4 regions of the Enterobacter adelaidei genome follow, and region 1 is predicted to be linked to each of the others. Evidence: predicted binding sites of a transcription regulator. Region 1 holds the regulator's gene; each other region holds the start of a gene.
What was found. Region 1 encodes CRP, which controls carbon source genes, mostly activating them, when cyclic AMP is high. Its sites were predicted from a motif close to ATGTGANNNNNNTCACAT; they were not measured.

Region 1 (3,864 bases):
GTATTCCTGACTGGTTAACCCCGTATCTGGACGGTGCAAAATGATCATTCCCTGGCAGGATCTGGCTCCCGAAACGCTCGATAATCTGATTGAAAGCTTTGTATTACGCGAAGGCACAGATTATGGTGAACAAGAACGCTCGCTCGAGCAAAAGGTCAACGATGTAAAGCGCCAGCTCAAAAGCGGCGACGTGGTGCTGGTATGGTCAGAACTGCATGAGACGGTCAATATCATGCCCCGCAACGCGTTTCACGGCTGATCTTTAAACCTTTCCAGTCAGGGAGTTGCTATGTCTGCCAGACATCCGGTTATTGCCGTTACGGGGTCGAGTGGTGCGGGAACCACCACCACCAGCCTCGCATTTCGCAAGATTTTCGCCCAGCTGAATCTCCGTGCGGCGGAGGTCGAAGGCGACAGCTTTCACCGCTATACGCGCCCGGAGATGGACATGGCCATCCGTAAAGCGCGCGATCTGGGTAAACACATCAGCTACTTTGGCCCGGAAGCCAATGACTTCGGCCTGCTGGAGCAAACCTTCGTCGAATATGGCAAGAGCGGCACAGGGCAATCCCGCAAGTATCTGCATACTTACGATGAAGCCGTGCCATGGAACCAGGTGCCGGGTACCTTTACCCCCTGGCAACCCCTGCCGGAACCCACTGACGTGCTGTTTTATGAAGGGCTGCATGGCGGCGTGGTAACTCCCCATCACGACGTGGCGCGCCATGTGGATCTGCTGGTTGGCGTGGTACCGATCGTTAACCTGGAGTGGATCCAGAAGCTGACGCGTGACATGAGCGAGCGCGGCCATTCACGAGAAGCGGTCATGGACTCCGTGGTGCGCTCCATGGAGGATTACATCAACTTCCTGACGCCACAATTCTCCCGTACCCATATTAACTTCCAGCGAGTACCGACAGTCGACACCTCCAACCCATTCGCGGCCAAAAGCATCCCGTCGCTGGATGAGAGCTTTGTGGTGATCCATTTCCGCAACCTCGAAGGCATTGATTACCCCTGGCTGCTGGCCATGCTGCAGGGCTCGTTTATTTCGCACATGAATACATTAGTGGTGCCGGGCGGAAAAATGGGGCTGGCGATGGAGCTCATCATGACGCCGCTGGTACAGCGGTTGATGGAAGGGAAGCAGATCGCGTGATCATATTCCCTCTCCCGGTGGGAGAGGGTTAGGGTGAGGGCATCAACACGCACGATGCCCCATCAATCACGCCTCGATCACTTCATACGAATGTGTGATTTTTACTGCTTTCTCCAGCATTAACGCCACAGAGCAGTATTTCTCCGCAGACAGGTCCACCGCGCGTGAAACGGCCGCGTCTTTCAGTTCTTTACCGGTGACTACAAAGTGCAGGTTAATATGGGTGAACAGGCGTGGTGCCTCTTCACGGCGTTCCGACGTGAGTTTAACTTCGCAATCCGTTACATCATGACGGCCTTTTTGCAGAATCGAGACCACATCAATCGCGCTGCATCCACCGGCAGCCATCAATACCATCTCCATCGGGCTTGGTGCTTTATCGCCGGAGTTACCATCCATCAAAACCTGGTGCCCTGAAGCGGACTCGCCCAGGAACGTTAAACCTTCAACCCATTTCACGCGCGCTTGCATATTCATTAACTCCAACGTTGCATTTTTGGTGACAGATTACGCGTGCGTTACATTTCTCGCAATGGAAGGCGACCTGCATCATGCTGAAGCGAGACACCAGGAGACACGCGGCGAAAGCTATGCTAAAACACTCAGGATGCTACAGTAATACATTGACGTTACACATGTATGCAGAGGACATCAAACTTTACTGGCTGCGAAACGTTACGATAGCCGACTTCCCAGGGTATGGGTAAGAATTCGATTGCAACCCCAGAGTCCGGATGCATCTGATGACTCTGGTGACAGCTTATAACAGAGGATAACAGCGCATGGTGCTTGGCAAACCGCAAACAGACCCGACTCTCGAATGGTTCTTGTCTCATTGCCACATTCATAAGTACCCATCGAAGAGCACGCTGATTCACCAGGGTGAAAAAGCGGAAACGTTGTATTACATCGTAAAAGGCTCGGTGGCAGTGCTGATCAAAGATGAAGAAGGGAAAGAGATGATCCTTTCTTATCTGAACCAGGGCGATTTCATCGGTGAACTGGGCCTGTTTGAAGAAGGCCAGGAACGTAGTGCCTGGGTTCGTGCAAAGACAGCATGTGAAGTGGCTGAAATTTCTTACAAGAAATTCCGTCAGTTGATTCAGGTTAACCCTGATATCCTGATGCGTCTTTCTTCCCAGATGGCTCGCCGTCTGCAGGTTACATCTGAGAAAGTGGGTAACCTCGCCTTCCTGGACGTTACCGGTCGTATCGCGCAGACTCTGCTTAACCTGGCAAAACAACCTGATGCGATGACCCACCCTGACGGCATGCAGATTAAAATTACCCGTCAGGAGATCGGCCAGATCGTCGGCTGCTCCCGTGAAACAGTGGGCCGTATTCTGAAAATGCTGGAAGATCAGAACCTGATCTCCGCCCACGGTAAAACCATCGTGGTCTACGGAACGCGTTAATTCCACTCAAACGGCGTGCCATCGCAAGGTGTCACGCCGTTTTTGTCTCTCTTCCCCATGTGGCGTAGGCTGATTTATCACCCGGAAGTTAACTATGCACTGCGACAAACGCTGGTGTTGTGTCTTCCTGTAGCCATCGGCCTGATCCTCGGACATCTTCAGCAAGGTCTGCTGTTTTCTCTCGTGCCCGCCTGCTGCAACATTGCTGGCCTGGACACACCGCATAAGCGCTTTTTTAAACGTCTGATTATTGGCGGCTCGCTGTTTGCTGGCTGTAGCCTCGCCGTGCAGCTCTTACTCGCCCGCGATATTCCGCTGCCGTTAATCCTGACCGTGCTGGCGATGACGCTCGGCGTCACCGCCGAAATCAGTTCCCTTCATGCGCGCCTGCTTCCCGCCTCACTGATAGCGGCCATCTTCACGCTGAGCCTCGCGGGTAACATGCCGGTGTGGGAGCCGCTACTGATCTACGCCCTGGGTACGCTGTGGTATGGGCTGTTTAACTGGTTCTGGCTGTGGCGGGAACAGCCCCTGCGTGAATCATTGAGCCTGCTCTATGTGCAACTTGCGGATTACTGCGAGGCCAAATACACCCTGCTCACCCAGCATACCGATCCGGAAAAATCGTTACCGCCGCTGCTGACGCGCCAGCAAAAGGTGGTGGATCTGATAAGCCAGTGTTATCAGCAACTACACATGCTCGCCGCCAACAAGAATCACGAATACAAACGGCTGCTGCGTATCTTCCAGGTGGGGCTGGATCTGCAAGAACATATCTCCGTGAGCCTGCATCATCCTCAGGAGGTGCAAAATCTGGTCGAGCGCAGCCATGCCGAAGCGGTGATCCGCTGGAATGCGCAAACCGTCTCTGCGCGTCTGCGGGTGCTGGCTGATGACATTTTATATCACCGCTATCCCACGCGTTTTAACATGGACAAACAACTCGGCGCGCTGGAGAAAATCGCCCGCCAGCATGAGGACAACCCGGTGGGCCAGTTTGCCGCCTGGCATTTCAGCCGTATCGCCCGCGTGTTGCGCACCCAACGCCCGCTTTATCCCCGCGATCTCATGGCGGATAAACAAAAACGTCTGCCGTTATTGCCGGCGCTCAGAAGCTATCTGTCTCTTAAATCGTCCGCTCTGCGCAACGCCGCACGGATTAGCGTCATGCTCAGTACCGCCAGCCTGATGGGCATGGCGCTGCATCTACCTAAACCCTACTGGATCTTAATGACCGTGCTGTTTGTCACCCAGAACGGCTATGGCGCCACGCGCGTGCGTATACTGCAC
Region 2 (3,864 bases), 2.2 Mb from region 1:
GTAGTCGCCTTTTTGGATCAAGCACTCATCCCAACTTATTTGGAGATGTGAGCGATCAGGTCCAGTACTTTGTTAGAGTAGCCGGTTTCGTTGTCGTACCAGGATACCAGTTTAACGAAGTTATCGTTCAGTGCGATACCAGCTTTAGCATCGAACACAGAAGTGCACACTTCGCCGTTGAAATCGGTAGATACAACGTCGTCTTCGGTGTAGCCCAGAACGCCTTTCATTGCGCCTTCGGAAGCAGCTTTGATTGCTTTCTTAATTTCTTCATAAGAAGCAGCTTTTTCCAGACGAACGGTCAGGTCAACAACGGATACGTTAGGAGTTGGAACGCGGAACGCCATACCAGTCAGTTTGCCATTCAGTTCTGGCAGTACTTTACCTACAGCTTTAGCAGCACCGGTAGAGGATGGGATGATGTTCTGAGCCGCGCCACGGCCGCCACGCCAGTCTTTGTGAGACGGGCCATCAACGGTTTTCTGAGTAGCGGTGGTCGCGTGAACAGTAGTCATCAGACCTTCGATGATGCCGAAGTTGTCGTTGATAACTTTAGCCAGCGGTGCCAGGCAGTTGGTGGTGCAGGATGCGTTAGACACGATATCCTGGCCAGCGTAAGTTTCGAAGTTTGCACCACGAACGAACATTGGGGTGTTGTCTTTGGAAGGACCAGTCAGAACAACTTTCTTCGCACCCGCGGTAATGTGTTTACGCGCAGTTTCGTCGGTCAGGAAGATACCGGTTGCTTCAGCAACAACGTCAACACCGATTTCGTTCCATTTCAGGTTAGCTGGGTCTTTCTCAGCAGTAACGCGGATGGTTTTGCCGTTAACAACCAGGTGGCCGTCTTTCACTTCAACGGTGCCGTCGAAACGACCGTGAGTTGAGTCGTACTTCAGCATGTACGCCATGTATTCAGCGTCCAGGAGATCGTTGATACCAACGATTTCGATGTCAGAACGTTTCTGAGCAGCACGGAAAACAATACGGCCGATACGGCCAAAACCGTTGATACCTACTTTGATAGTCATATATTCCACCAGCTATTTGTTAGTGAATAAAAGGTTGCCTGTAAAATTACAAAAACCTTACGCAGCGTCAAGCGGAATCGTGTCAATCATTGCGACAAATCAATCCTGTGACTAACGTTTGTGCGACTGACTCGCCTCACTTTCCCTTTGAGCTTGCAACCAAATGGGGGCTGCGCCCGGGATTTTAAAGTCCTCACAGGATAAAAATGTGAACAAGATCACAATTGCCTGACCGCTTTTTCGCGACACATAAGTTTAGAACAAAAGTGCACGCAAGGGTGTTAATGTTTTGTTAGAATCCGGGTTAAAAGATGTCTGTTTCTACAGCGAGATGTAAGCATATGTCGAACCAACGTAACCCTGACGATTTGAAAAAAAACCTCACAGAAATGCAGTTTTACGTGACCCAGAATTACGGAACAGAACCGCCATTCACCGGGCGTTTACTGCACAACAAGCGAGACGGCGTCTACCACTGTCTGGTCTGCGATGCCCCACTGTTCAATTCCCAAACGAAATTTGATTCCGGCTGCGGCTGGCCGAGCTTTTATGAGCCGGTAAGCGATGACGCAATCCGCTATCTGACAGATTCCTCACACGGCATGGTGCGCACCGAAATTCGTTGTGGAAACTGCGACGCGCACCTTGGTCATGTCTTCCCGGATGGCCCTCAGCCAACGGGTGAACGTTTCTGTGTGAACTCAGCCTCTATGAGCTTTACTGATGACGAAAACGGCGACCAGATCAAAGGTTGAAAAAACGATTCAGCAAATTATTCCTTTGAAAAGGAGAGATCGTGAATATTGATGACATGATTAACGGTATGACGCCGGAAATTTATCAGCGTCTGGTTACCGCCGTAGAACTGGGAAAATGGCCTGATGGCGTTGCGCTTACCCCGGATCAAAAAGAGAACAGTTTGCAACTGGTGATGTTGTGGCAGGCGCGCAATAACACGGATGCGCAGCACATGACTATCGACACTCAGGGTCAGATGGTGATGAAGAGTAAGCGCGAATTGAAAGAAGACTTTGGTATCACGCCGAAGCCGATTGCGACAATGAAAATGCAATAACGGTGCGCCTCACCCAGCCCTCTCCCACAGGGAGAGGGCTTGATTGACTCACTACTTGTGTGGGATCCCGAGCGACTCCGCCAGCTGTTTCGCTAGCAGGTTTTCGTCGTCAGCCCCGTACTCCCAGAACATCGCCCCGGCGAGACCTTTCTCTTTGATGTAGTCCGCTTTGATTGCAACGGAACGCGGGTTCTCATAGGAAATCGCAAACAGCGCGTTGCCATCGGCACCCTTCACCGAAAGCCACGGTACTTTCGCCTGATCGTCCCAGTGCTCGGTAAAACGCTTCTGCGGATCGTTCAACAGCTTCTTCACGATATCGTTGTACTTCACGTAAGTATCTTTGGTCAGGTCGTAGCCGAGAGACTTAAATAACCCGATCTCCTGAGTCCCAAAGTACGGCTGGGTCACTGGATTTTTTTGTGCGTCCGGTTTGCTCCAGTCGATACCTGGATCAACAGAGCGTTTCGGCACGCGGCCATAGAAACCGATCCCAAGGTTCATTTGCTGTGGCTTTAACCCGGCGGCAAGATAGTTGTTCACCACAAAATCGACGCTGTACTTGTCTGCGGCAGCCACCGTTGGCCAGGCGCTGGAATCATACAGATTGGCGTTGAAGTACTGTGTACCGTACGCCATGTCATAGGTCATCAGGTTGATGTAGTCGAGCAGGGGAGCGATGGCTTTCACATCCACCCAGCTTTTCGGACTTTCCGCATTGGCGCCTACCGCAATGGTAACCAGTTTTTTGTGCCCGAAGGCATTGCGCATCTCTTTCAGCAGGGCGGTGAAATTATCCCTGTCGGCAGGCGTACTGGCAACCAGCCCCCAGGCGCCGTTGACCGGATACTCCCAGTCGAGATCGATCCCGTCCAGACCGTATTTGTCGACAATCTCCTGTGCGGAGCGGATAAATACCGCGCGCGTTTCTTTGGTTGCCGCGGCGCCAGAGAAGCCACGCGCCCCCCAGCCGCCAACGGAGAGTAGCACTTTGAGGTTCGGGTTTTGTTTTCGCAGGGCAGGGATGAGGGCCAGATCGGACGCCACTTTTGGCGATAGCCAGATCTGATACAGCTTCGCCGGATCTTTCAGCGCAGCGTTGGTTTCGTCTTTTTCGTCGTTATAGACCAGACCGAACGAGTAGTTGAGGTGGGTGATCTGGCGAACGTCCAGTTTATTGATATCACCACCCGGTCCGGCGGTGACATCTCCACCCCCGTTAAAGTAGCCCACGGACATCAGGGGTGCGGCGGAAGCAAGTGACGCGCAAAGCAAGGGTAATGCTGCCAGCAAGGGCAAACGTTTCATACAAGTTCCTCTTTGACTTAATAAAATTAACCACGCCACGGAAAAGGCGTGGCGAAAAAACAACCTGAGGAGAATAGCATTGCCGCTTCGCTGAGGATGCGAGGGAGTTCACTTTATGGACGATCGGAGGGGGGATTGCCGGGTGGCGCAACCGCCACCCGGCTAAAAGGACTACGCCTGCGTTTCCAGCCAGTCTTCGAGCGTATACAGCGTCGCGCCTTCCGCTGCCATATCCATAAACGCCTGAGCGCTGTCCTGCAGTTGAATGTTCACCCCGCGGCAGCCGTCGGTGATGACGTTGACCTTATAACCTAACTGGAGGGCGTCCAGCACGGTGAACTTCACGCAGTAATCCGTTGCCAGACCCAGCACGATCAGCTCCGTGATTTCGTGGTGACGTAACCACGCGTCCAGCGCTGTTTTCTGGCGATGCCCGTTATCGAAAAACGC
Region 3 (3,864 bases), 160 kb from region 1:
GATGCCTTCAAACCGGCGTATGACGCACTTGCCGGACAGGTGAAGTTGCTGCTGACTACCTATTTCGAAGGCGTGACGCCAAACCTGAAGACCATCACCGCGCTGCCAGTGCAGGGTCTGCACGTTGACTTTGTACACGGTAAAGATGATGTCGCGGAGCTGCACAAACGCCTGCCTGCGGACTGGCTGCTCTCGGCCGGTGTGGTGAATGGCCGTAACGTCTGGCGTGCCGATCTCACTGAGAAATACGCTCAGGTTAAAGACATCGTCGGCAAACGTGAGTTGTGGGTGGCATCGTCTTGTTCACTGTTGCACAGCCCAATCGATCTCAGCGCTGAAACCCGTCTGGACGCAGAAGTGAAGAGCTGGTTTGCCTTTGCCTTGCAGAAATGTGAGGAGCTGACGCTGCTGCGTGACGCATTGAACACGGGAGACACGGCAGCGATTATCGAATGGAGCGCACCGATCCAGGCCCGCCGCGACTCGGCTCGCGTACACAACCCGGCAGTCGAAAAACGTCTGGCAGCCATCACGGCTCAGGACAGTCAGCGCCAGAGCGCCTATGAAGTGCGCGCTGAAGCCCAGCGCGCTCGCTTTAATCTGCCTGCGTGGCCAACCACGACGATCGGTTCTTTCCCGCAGACTACCGAGATCCGCGGCCTGCGTCTGGACTTCAAAAAGGGCAATCTGGATGCGAATCATTACCGCACCGGTATCGCTGAACACATTAAACAGGCGATTATCGAGCAGGAACGTTTAGGTCTGGATGTGCTGGTGCACGGTGAAGCCGAGCGTAACGACATGGTGGAATACTTTGGTGAACACCTGGACGGTTTCGTGTTTACCCAAAATGGCTGGGTGCAGAGTTACGGTTCCCGCTGCGTGAAGCCGCCGGTGGTGATTGGTGATATCAGCCGTCCAGAAGCGATTACCGTTGAATGGGCGAAGTATGCCCAGTCTCTGACAGATAAACCGGTGAAAGGAATGCTCACGGGTCCGGTAACGATTCTCTGCTGGTCCTTCCCGCGTGAAGACGTGAGCCGCGAAACCATCGCCAAACAGATCGCGCTGGCACTGCGTGATGAAGTGGCGGATCTGGAAGCCGCAGGCATTGGCATTATTCAGATCGACGAACCGGCGCTGCGCGAAGGTCTGCCGCTGCGTCGTAGCGACTGGGATGCCTATCTGAAATGGGGCGTGGAGGCTTTCCGCATCAACGCCGCGGTCGCGAAGGATGACACCCAGATCCACACCCACATGTGTTACTGCGAATTTAACGACATCATGGATTCGATAGCCGCGCTGGATGCCGACGTGATCACCATCGAGACATCGCGTTCAGACATGGAACTGCTGGAGTCATTTGAAGAGTTCGACTACCCGAACGAAATAGGACCGGGGGTGTACGACATTCACTCTCCGAACGTGCCGAGCGTGGAGTGGATCGAAGCTCTGCTGAAAAAAGCGGCCCAGCGCATTCCGGCAGAGCGTCTGTGGGTGAACCCGGACTGCGGACTGAAAACCCGCGGCTGGCCGGAAACCCGCGCTGCACTGGCGAACATGGTGCAGGCGGCGCAGAATTTGCGTCAGGCGTAATAAGTTGTAGGCCCGGTAAGGCGTCATCGCCGCCGGGCTTTTTGCTTTTACCCTTTTTTACCGCCGTACTGGCTGAACCACGCCAGCATTCGCTGCCATCCGTCTTTTGCAGATTCCTCGTGATAACTCGGACGATAGTCGGCATTAAATGCATGCCCGGCATCCGGGTATACCACGATCTCCGCCTTCGCATTTGCCGCGCGGAGCGCATGGCGCATGGTTTCTACCGAATCCAGCGAAATACCGGTGTCCTGACCGCCGTAAAGCCCTAACACGGGGGCATTCAACTCGGTGGCGATATCAACCGGATGTTTCGGTGAATTCAGCGTTTTTTCACCCACCAGTTTGCCGTACCAGGCGACAGCGGCTTTGAGCTGCGGGTTATGGGCGGCATACAGCCAGCTGATACGCCCTCCCCAGCAGAAACCCGTCACCATCAGACGATGTGCATCACCGCCGTTACGTGCTGCCCAACTGGCAACGTGGTCGAGATCGGCCATGACCTGCGCGTCAGGGACTTTGCTGACCAGGTTGCTGAGCAATGTTGGAATATCGCTGTAGTCGTTCGGATCGCCCTGACGGAAGTAGAGCTCTGGCGCAACGGCCAGATACCCTTCCAGCGCCAGTCGGCGGCAGAGGTCGCGGATATGTTCGTGACCACCAAAAATTTCCTGAACCACAATGACGATGGGCAGCGGACCCTCTGCCGATTTTGGCCGCGCGTGGTAAGCCGGCATATTATCCCCCTGCGAGGGGATGGAGGTCTCACCCGCCGTTATGGCCTCTTCGGGCGTTGAAACGATGGTTGAAGCATGCGGGGCTGCAGCAGGTGCAAAACCGATTTTTTCAGTCATGGCATTCTCCGTACCAATGAGTTAGCGCAAAGGTAAATATAGACACCAGGTTAACAACCCACAGTGCCTTAAACGGTCTATCTTTTGTGCAGCACACCACGATATAACTTGTTAATGTGATGTAAATCACTTTTTCATGGAAATTTACTGCAATCATTTTCATTCATGGTGAAGTGCATCACGAAATTATGCGTATTGCTTCTGTAAAGTACCATTTTACTTCTTCTGACTAACCGACCCACAGAGGAGTCACCTATGTCTAAGTCTGATGTTTTTCATCTCGGCCTCACCAAAAACGATTTACAAGGGGCTACGCTCGCTATCGTCCCGGGTGATCCTGAGCGTGTGGAAAAGATCGCCGCGCTGATGGATAAGCCGGTTAAGCTGGCAGCCCATCGTGAATTCACCACCTGGCGTGCAGAGCTGGATGGCAAAGCCGTGATCGTGTGTTCTACCGGTATCGGTGGCCCGTCGACCTCCATTGCTGTTGAAGAGCTGGCGCAACTGGGCATTCGTACTTTCCTGCGTATCGGTACCACCGGCGCTATTCAGCCGCATATCAATGTCGGTGACGTGCTGGTCACCACCGCATCTGTGCGTCTGGACGGGGCAAGCCTGCACTTCGCGCCAATGGAATTCCCGGCAGTGGCAGACTTCGAATGTACCACTGCGCTGGTTGAAGCGGCGAAATCTGTGGGCGCGACCACGCACGTGGGTGTAACTGCCTCTTCCGATACTTTCTACCCAGGCCAGGAGCGCTATGACACCTTCTCTGGTCGCGTGGTGAGCCGTTTCAAAGGTTCTATGGAAGAGTGGCAGTCCATGGGCGTGATGAACTACGAAATGGAATCCGCCACGCTGCTGACCATGTGCGCAAGCCAGGGTCTGCGTGCCGGTATGGTGGCGGGCGTTATCGTCAACCGTACGCAGCAGGAGATCCCGAATGCCGAAACCATGAAGCAGACTGAAAGTCATGCTGTGAAAATCGTGGTTGAAGCGGCGCGTCGCCTGATCTAGTCCTCTCTTCTGCATACAATAAAAGGCCGACACGTTCGGCCTTTATTTTTTGCGTAGCGCCTCGCAGGAAAACCCTTTCAAACTGGACGTTTATACAGCACAATTCTATTTTGTGCGGGTAATACGTTGATGCAGGGGGCATTGTGGATATCTCGATCCTGATTTACGCGGTGATTGCGCTGGTGGGCTTAGGGATTGGCTGGCTCATTTCCAGCTACCAGCATGCACAGCAGAAGGCCGACCAACTGGCCGAGCGAGAAGAGATAGTCGCCGATTTAAGCGCGGCAAAACAGCAACTTGCTCTGAGCGAGCACTGGCGCGATGAGTGCGAGTTGCTCAACAACGAACTACGCAACCTGCGGGATATCAACACCTCGCTGGAAGCTGATCTCCGCGA
Region 4 (3,864 bases), 190 kb from region 1:
GTGCGTGCTTACGGCGGTGCATTGATTTGTGAAGGTCATGCGCAAGGTGTTGAACCTTCAGTGGAAGATAAAAGTTCATTGAATACGGCCGTAAAGCGCAGTATTGCGCAGGCGGCCGCTGAGCTGGTGAAGCCAGGACACCGTATCATTCTGGATTCCGGTACCACGACGTTTGAAATCGCCCGTATGCTGCGTCAGCATACGGACGTGATTGCTATGACCAACGGCATGAATGTCGCGAACGCGTTGCTGGAAGCGGAAGGGGTGGAATTGCTGATGACCGGTGGGCATTTACGCCGTCAGTCGCAATCTTTCTATGGCGACCAGGCGGAGCAATCCTTACAGAATTACCATTTTGATATGCTGTTCCTGGGCGTCGATGCCATCGATCTCGATCGCGGCGTAAGCACGCATAACGAAGATGAAGCCCGTCTGAATCGCAAAATGTGCGAAGTGGCAGAACGCATTATCGTCGTGACTGACTCCAGCAAATTTAACCGCTCAAGCCTGCATAAAATCATTGATACACAACGCATTGATATGATTATTGTCGACGAAGGTATTCCGGCTGAAAGTCTGGAAGGGTTACGCAAGATTGGGATAGACGTGGTGTTGGTTAAGGAATAATTGTGACCCTCTCCCGATTGGGGAGAGGGTCGATGTTAATCAGGTCACGGGCGCCGGGTTAAACACCGCCAGCTGATTATGTAATCCCCATTGGTCAGAGAAGGTTTTCTTGCGACCGCTCGCCACATCCAGAATGAAGTGGAATAGCTTCCAGCCCACATCCTCAATACTTTCTTCCCCGGTGGCGATAGTACCCGCGTTGATATCCATTAAGTCATACCAGCGGTTTGCCAGTTCGGTGCGGGTTGCCATCTTGATCACCGGAACCGCCATCAGGCCGTACGGCGTGCCGCGTCCGGTGGTAAAGACCTGCACTGTAATACCAGACGCGACTTGTTGCGTGCCGCAAACAAAATCGCTGGCCGGGGTTGCCGCGTAAATCAGGCCGCGTCGGGTTGGACGCTGGCCCGGCGAAAGGACTTCAACAATGGCGCTCTGGCCAGATTTCGCAATCGAGCCGAGGGCTTTTTCCACCACGTTCGCCAGTCCACCTTTTTTGTTCCCCGGAGAGGGGTTGGCGCTACGGTCGGTTTTGCCCATATCGAGATAGTTATCGTACCAGGCCATCTCCTCAAGCAGACGCTTACCTACCTCTTCATTGATGGCGCGAGGGGTAAGCAGATGGATAGCGTCACGCACTTCAGTCACTTCGGAGAACATCACCGTGGCACCACAGCGAACAAACAGATCGGACGCGTAGCCTACCGCCGGGTTGGCGGTCACGCCGGAGAACGCATCGCTGCCGCCGCACTGCGTTCCTACCACCAGCTCAGAGGCCGGGCAGGTTTCACGCTGGCGTTTGTTCAGCTTATCGAGATGGCGTTCTGCCACCTGAAGAATATCGTCGACCATCGATCTAAAACCGACGTGGTGCTCGTCCTGCAAACGCACGATACTGGCATCGCTGACCGGGATAGCTTTCACGTCCTCGGTCCCCTGCAGCAGGCGTTCAGGTTGCAGCTTTTCACAGCCGAGGCCAATGACCATCACCTCGCCGCCGAAGTTCGGGTTCAGGGCGATATTGTGAATGGTACGGACAGGCACAACGGCCGCCGGTGCATTGATGGCCACACCGCAGCCATAAAGGTGATTCAGGCCGACCACGCCATCCACGTTCGGGTATTTCGGCAGCAGGTCGCGTTCAATAATTTTCACCACATAATCCACCACGCCCGCCACACAGTGCACGCTGGTGGTAATGCCGAGCAGATTTTTGGTACCGACACTACCGTCGGCATTGCGATAACCGTCGAAGGTATAGCCTTCCAGAGGAGGGAGTGGTTCAGGCACGCGGGTTGCCAGCGGGAGTGTGTTCAGGGGCGGTGCTTTTGGCAACGCGACCAGCGACTCTTCAACCCAGCTACCCTGAGGAATGGCGCGAACGGCGTAACCAATTACCTCTCCGTAACGCACAATTTCACCGTGAGCGGGGATATCCACAAGCGCAACTTTATGTCCCTGCGGAATATGCTCAATCAACTCCAGCCCGTCCGGGAAACGGGTTCCCGCTTTTAAGCCATTGCCGTTGACAATAATCGCCACATTATCGGTGTCGTGGACTTTTATATAAAACGCCCTCGGCGACGCTTGTCGAATTTCAATATCGGCCATTGTTCAGTATTCTCCAGCAAGAGTCTGATAATAAATGCAGCCAATTTTCTTATGGCAGAAATAAAGCATGTCAGGAGATAAGGAACGAGAATGTGATCTCGATCGCCCCAGAGCCCGTAATGCCTGATTCTGTGCATCAGCGCGCAGTGATTCGTGCAAATGCTCAAAATATTATCAAAAATAACCACAATACCTGAGCATTAAAACAATGTGTCGCGGTGATGTGCGGATTATACTGAATGACGATTTTATAACGCCGAAATTAAGTCAGAAAATAAATATAATGCTGGCAATAAATATCCGGAATAAGGCTGCGGAATTAAAAAGGTAAACGCGATGAATAACGATATTCTCCCAAATAAGTTTAAAGCGTCCCTCGCGGCGCATCAGATCCAGATTGGTTGCTGGTCCGCGCTGGCAAATCCCATCAGCACCGAAGTGCTGGGCCTGGCCGGTTTCGACTGGCTGGTACTGGACGGTGAGCATGCGCCGAACGATATCAATACCTTTATTCCGCAGTTGATGGCACTCAAAGGTAGCCAGAGCGCGCCGGTGGTGCGTGTGCCAACCAACGAACCAGTGATCATCAAACGTCTGCTGGATATCGGCTTCTACAACTTCCTGATCCCGTTTGTGGAAACGAAAGAAGAGGCGGCGCGAGCCGTGGCCTCAACGCGCTATCCCCCGGAAGGGATCCGCGGTGTATCCGTTTCGCATCGCGCCAATATGTTTGGCACCGTGCCGGACTACTTCGCGCAGTCCAATAACAACATCAGCATCCTGGTACAGATTGAGAGCCAGCAGGGTGTTGATAACGTCGACGCCATTGCTGCCACACACGGCGTCGACGGTATCTTCGTCGGTCCAAGCGACCTGGCTGCGGCGTTGGGACACCTGGGTAATGCGGGTCACCCGGACGTACAGCACGCCATTCAACACATCTTTGCCCGCGCTAAAGCCCATGGCAAACCGTGCGGCATTCTGGCACCGGTTGAAGCTGACGCTCGTCGTTATCTGGAATGGGGCGCCACCTTTGTGGCGGTCGGCAGTGACCTCGGCGTATTCCGCTCAGCCACGCAGAAATTAGCGGACGCTTTTAAAAAATAACCATCATTGAGGAAACAGATTATGACGCTGAAAGTCGGTTTTATTGGCCTGGGGATCATGGGTAAGCCAATGAGTAAGAACCTCATCAAAGCGGGTTATTCACTGGTGGTTTCAGACCATAATCCGCAAGCTGTGGCTGAGGTCATTGCTGCGGGTGCCGAAACGGCCACCACAGCCAGAGCCATTGCTGAGCAGTGCGATGTCATCATCACCATGCTGCCAAACTCTCCACATGTAAAAGAGGTCGCTCTGGGTGAGAATGGCATTATCGACGGTGCGAAGCCAGGTCTGGTACTGATTGATATGAGCTCTATTGCCCCCCTCGCAAGCCGTGAAATCAGCGAGGCGTTGAAAGCGAAAGGCGTCGATATGCTTGATGCACCGGTCAGCGGCGGTGAACCGAAAGCGATCGACGGCACGCTGTCGGTTATGGTCGGCGGCGATAAAGCGATCTTCGACAAATACTACGATCTGATGAAAGCGATGGCTGGCTCTGTGGTGCACACCGGTGACATCGGA

Region 2: the regulator CRP is predicted to act here: its motif matches at 1,238-1,255, upstream of msrB (peptide-methionine (R)-S-oxide reductase MsrB).
Region 3: the regulator CRP is predicted to act here: its motif matches at 2,565-2,582, upstream of udp (uridine phosphorylase).
Region 4: the regulator CRP is predicted to act here: its motif matches at 2,329-2,346, upstream of garD (galactarate dehydratase).

What each region holds. Positions count from the first base shown of each region.
Region 1 covers NZ_CP154353.1:4,248,440-4,252,303, forward strand. Annotated here, with positions in the region: gene AAHF05_RS20735 (hydrolase) at 1-44, shown strand, start outside; gene AAHF05_RS20740 (YheU family protein) at 41-259, shown strand; gene AAHF05_RS20745 (phosphoribulokinase) at 290-1,159, shown strand; gene AAHF05_RS20750 (OsmC family protein) at 1,226-1,630, opposite strand; gene crp (cAMP-activated global transcriptional regulator CRP) at 1,942-2,574, shown strand; gene AAHF05_RS20760 (YccS/YhfK family putative transporter) at 2,632-3,864, shown strand, end outside.
Region 2 covers NZ_CP154353.1:1,828,412-1,832,275, forward strand. Annotated here, with positions in the region: gene gapA (glyceraldehyde-3-phosphate dehydrogenase) at 36-1,031, opposite strand; gene msrB (peptide-methionine (R)-S-oxide reductase MsrB) at 1,373-1,786, shown strand; gene AAHF05_RS08960 (YeaC family protein) at 1,828-2,106, shown strand; gene AAHF05_RS08965 (glycoside hydrolase family 18 protein) at 2,158-3,414, opposite strand; gene pncA (bifunctional nicotinamidase/pyrazinamidase) at 3,586-3,864, opposite strand, start outside.
Region 3 covers NZ_CP154353.1:4,407,253-4,411,116, reverse strand. Annotated here, with positions in the region: gene metE (5-methyltetrahydropteroyltriglutamate--homocysteine S-methyltransferase) at 1-1,596, shown strand, start outside; gene AAHF05_RS21440 (dienelactone hydrolase family protein) at 1,644-2,450, opposite strand; gene udp (uridine phosphorylase) at 2,706-3,467, shown strand; gene rmuC (DNA recombination protein RmuC) at 3,611-3,864, shown strand, end outside.
Region 4 covers NZ_CP154353.1:4,057,148-4,061,011, reverse strand. Annotated here, with positions in the region: gene AAHF05_RS19715 (DeoR family transcriptional regulator) at 1-627, shown strand, start outside; gene garD (galactarate dehydratase) at 667-2,238, opposite strand; gene garL (2-dehydro-3-deoxyglucarate aldolase) at 2,575-3,345, shown strand; gene garR (2-hydroxy-3-oxopropionate reductase) at 3,367-3,864, shown strand, end outside.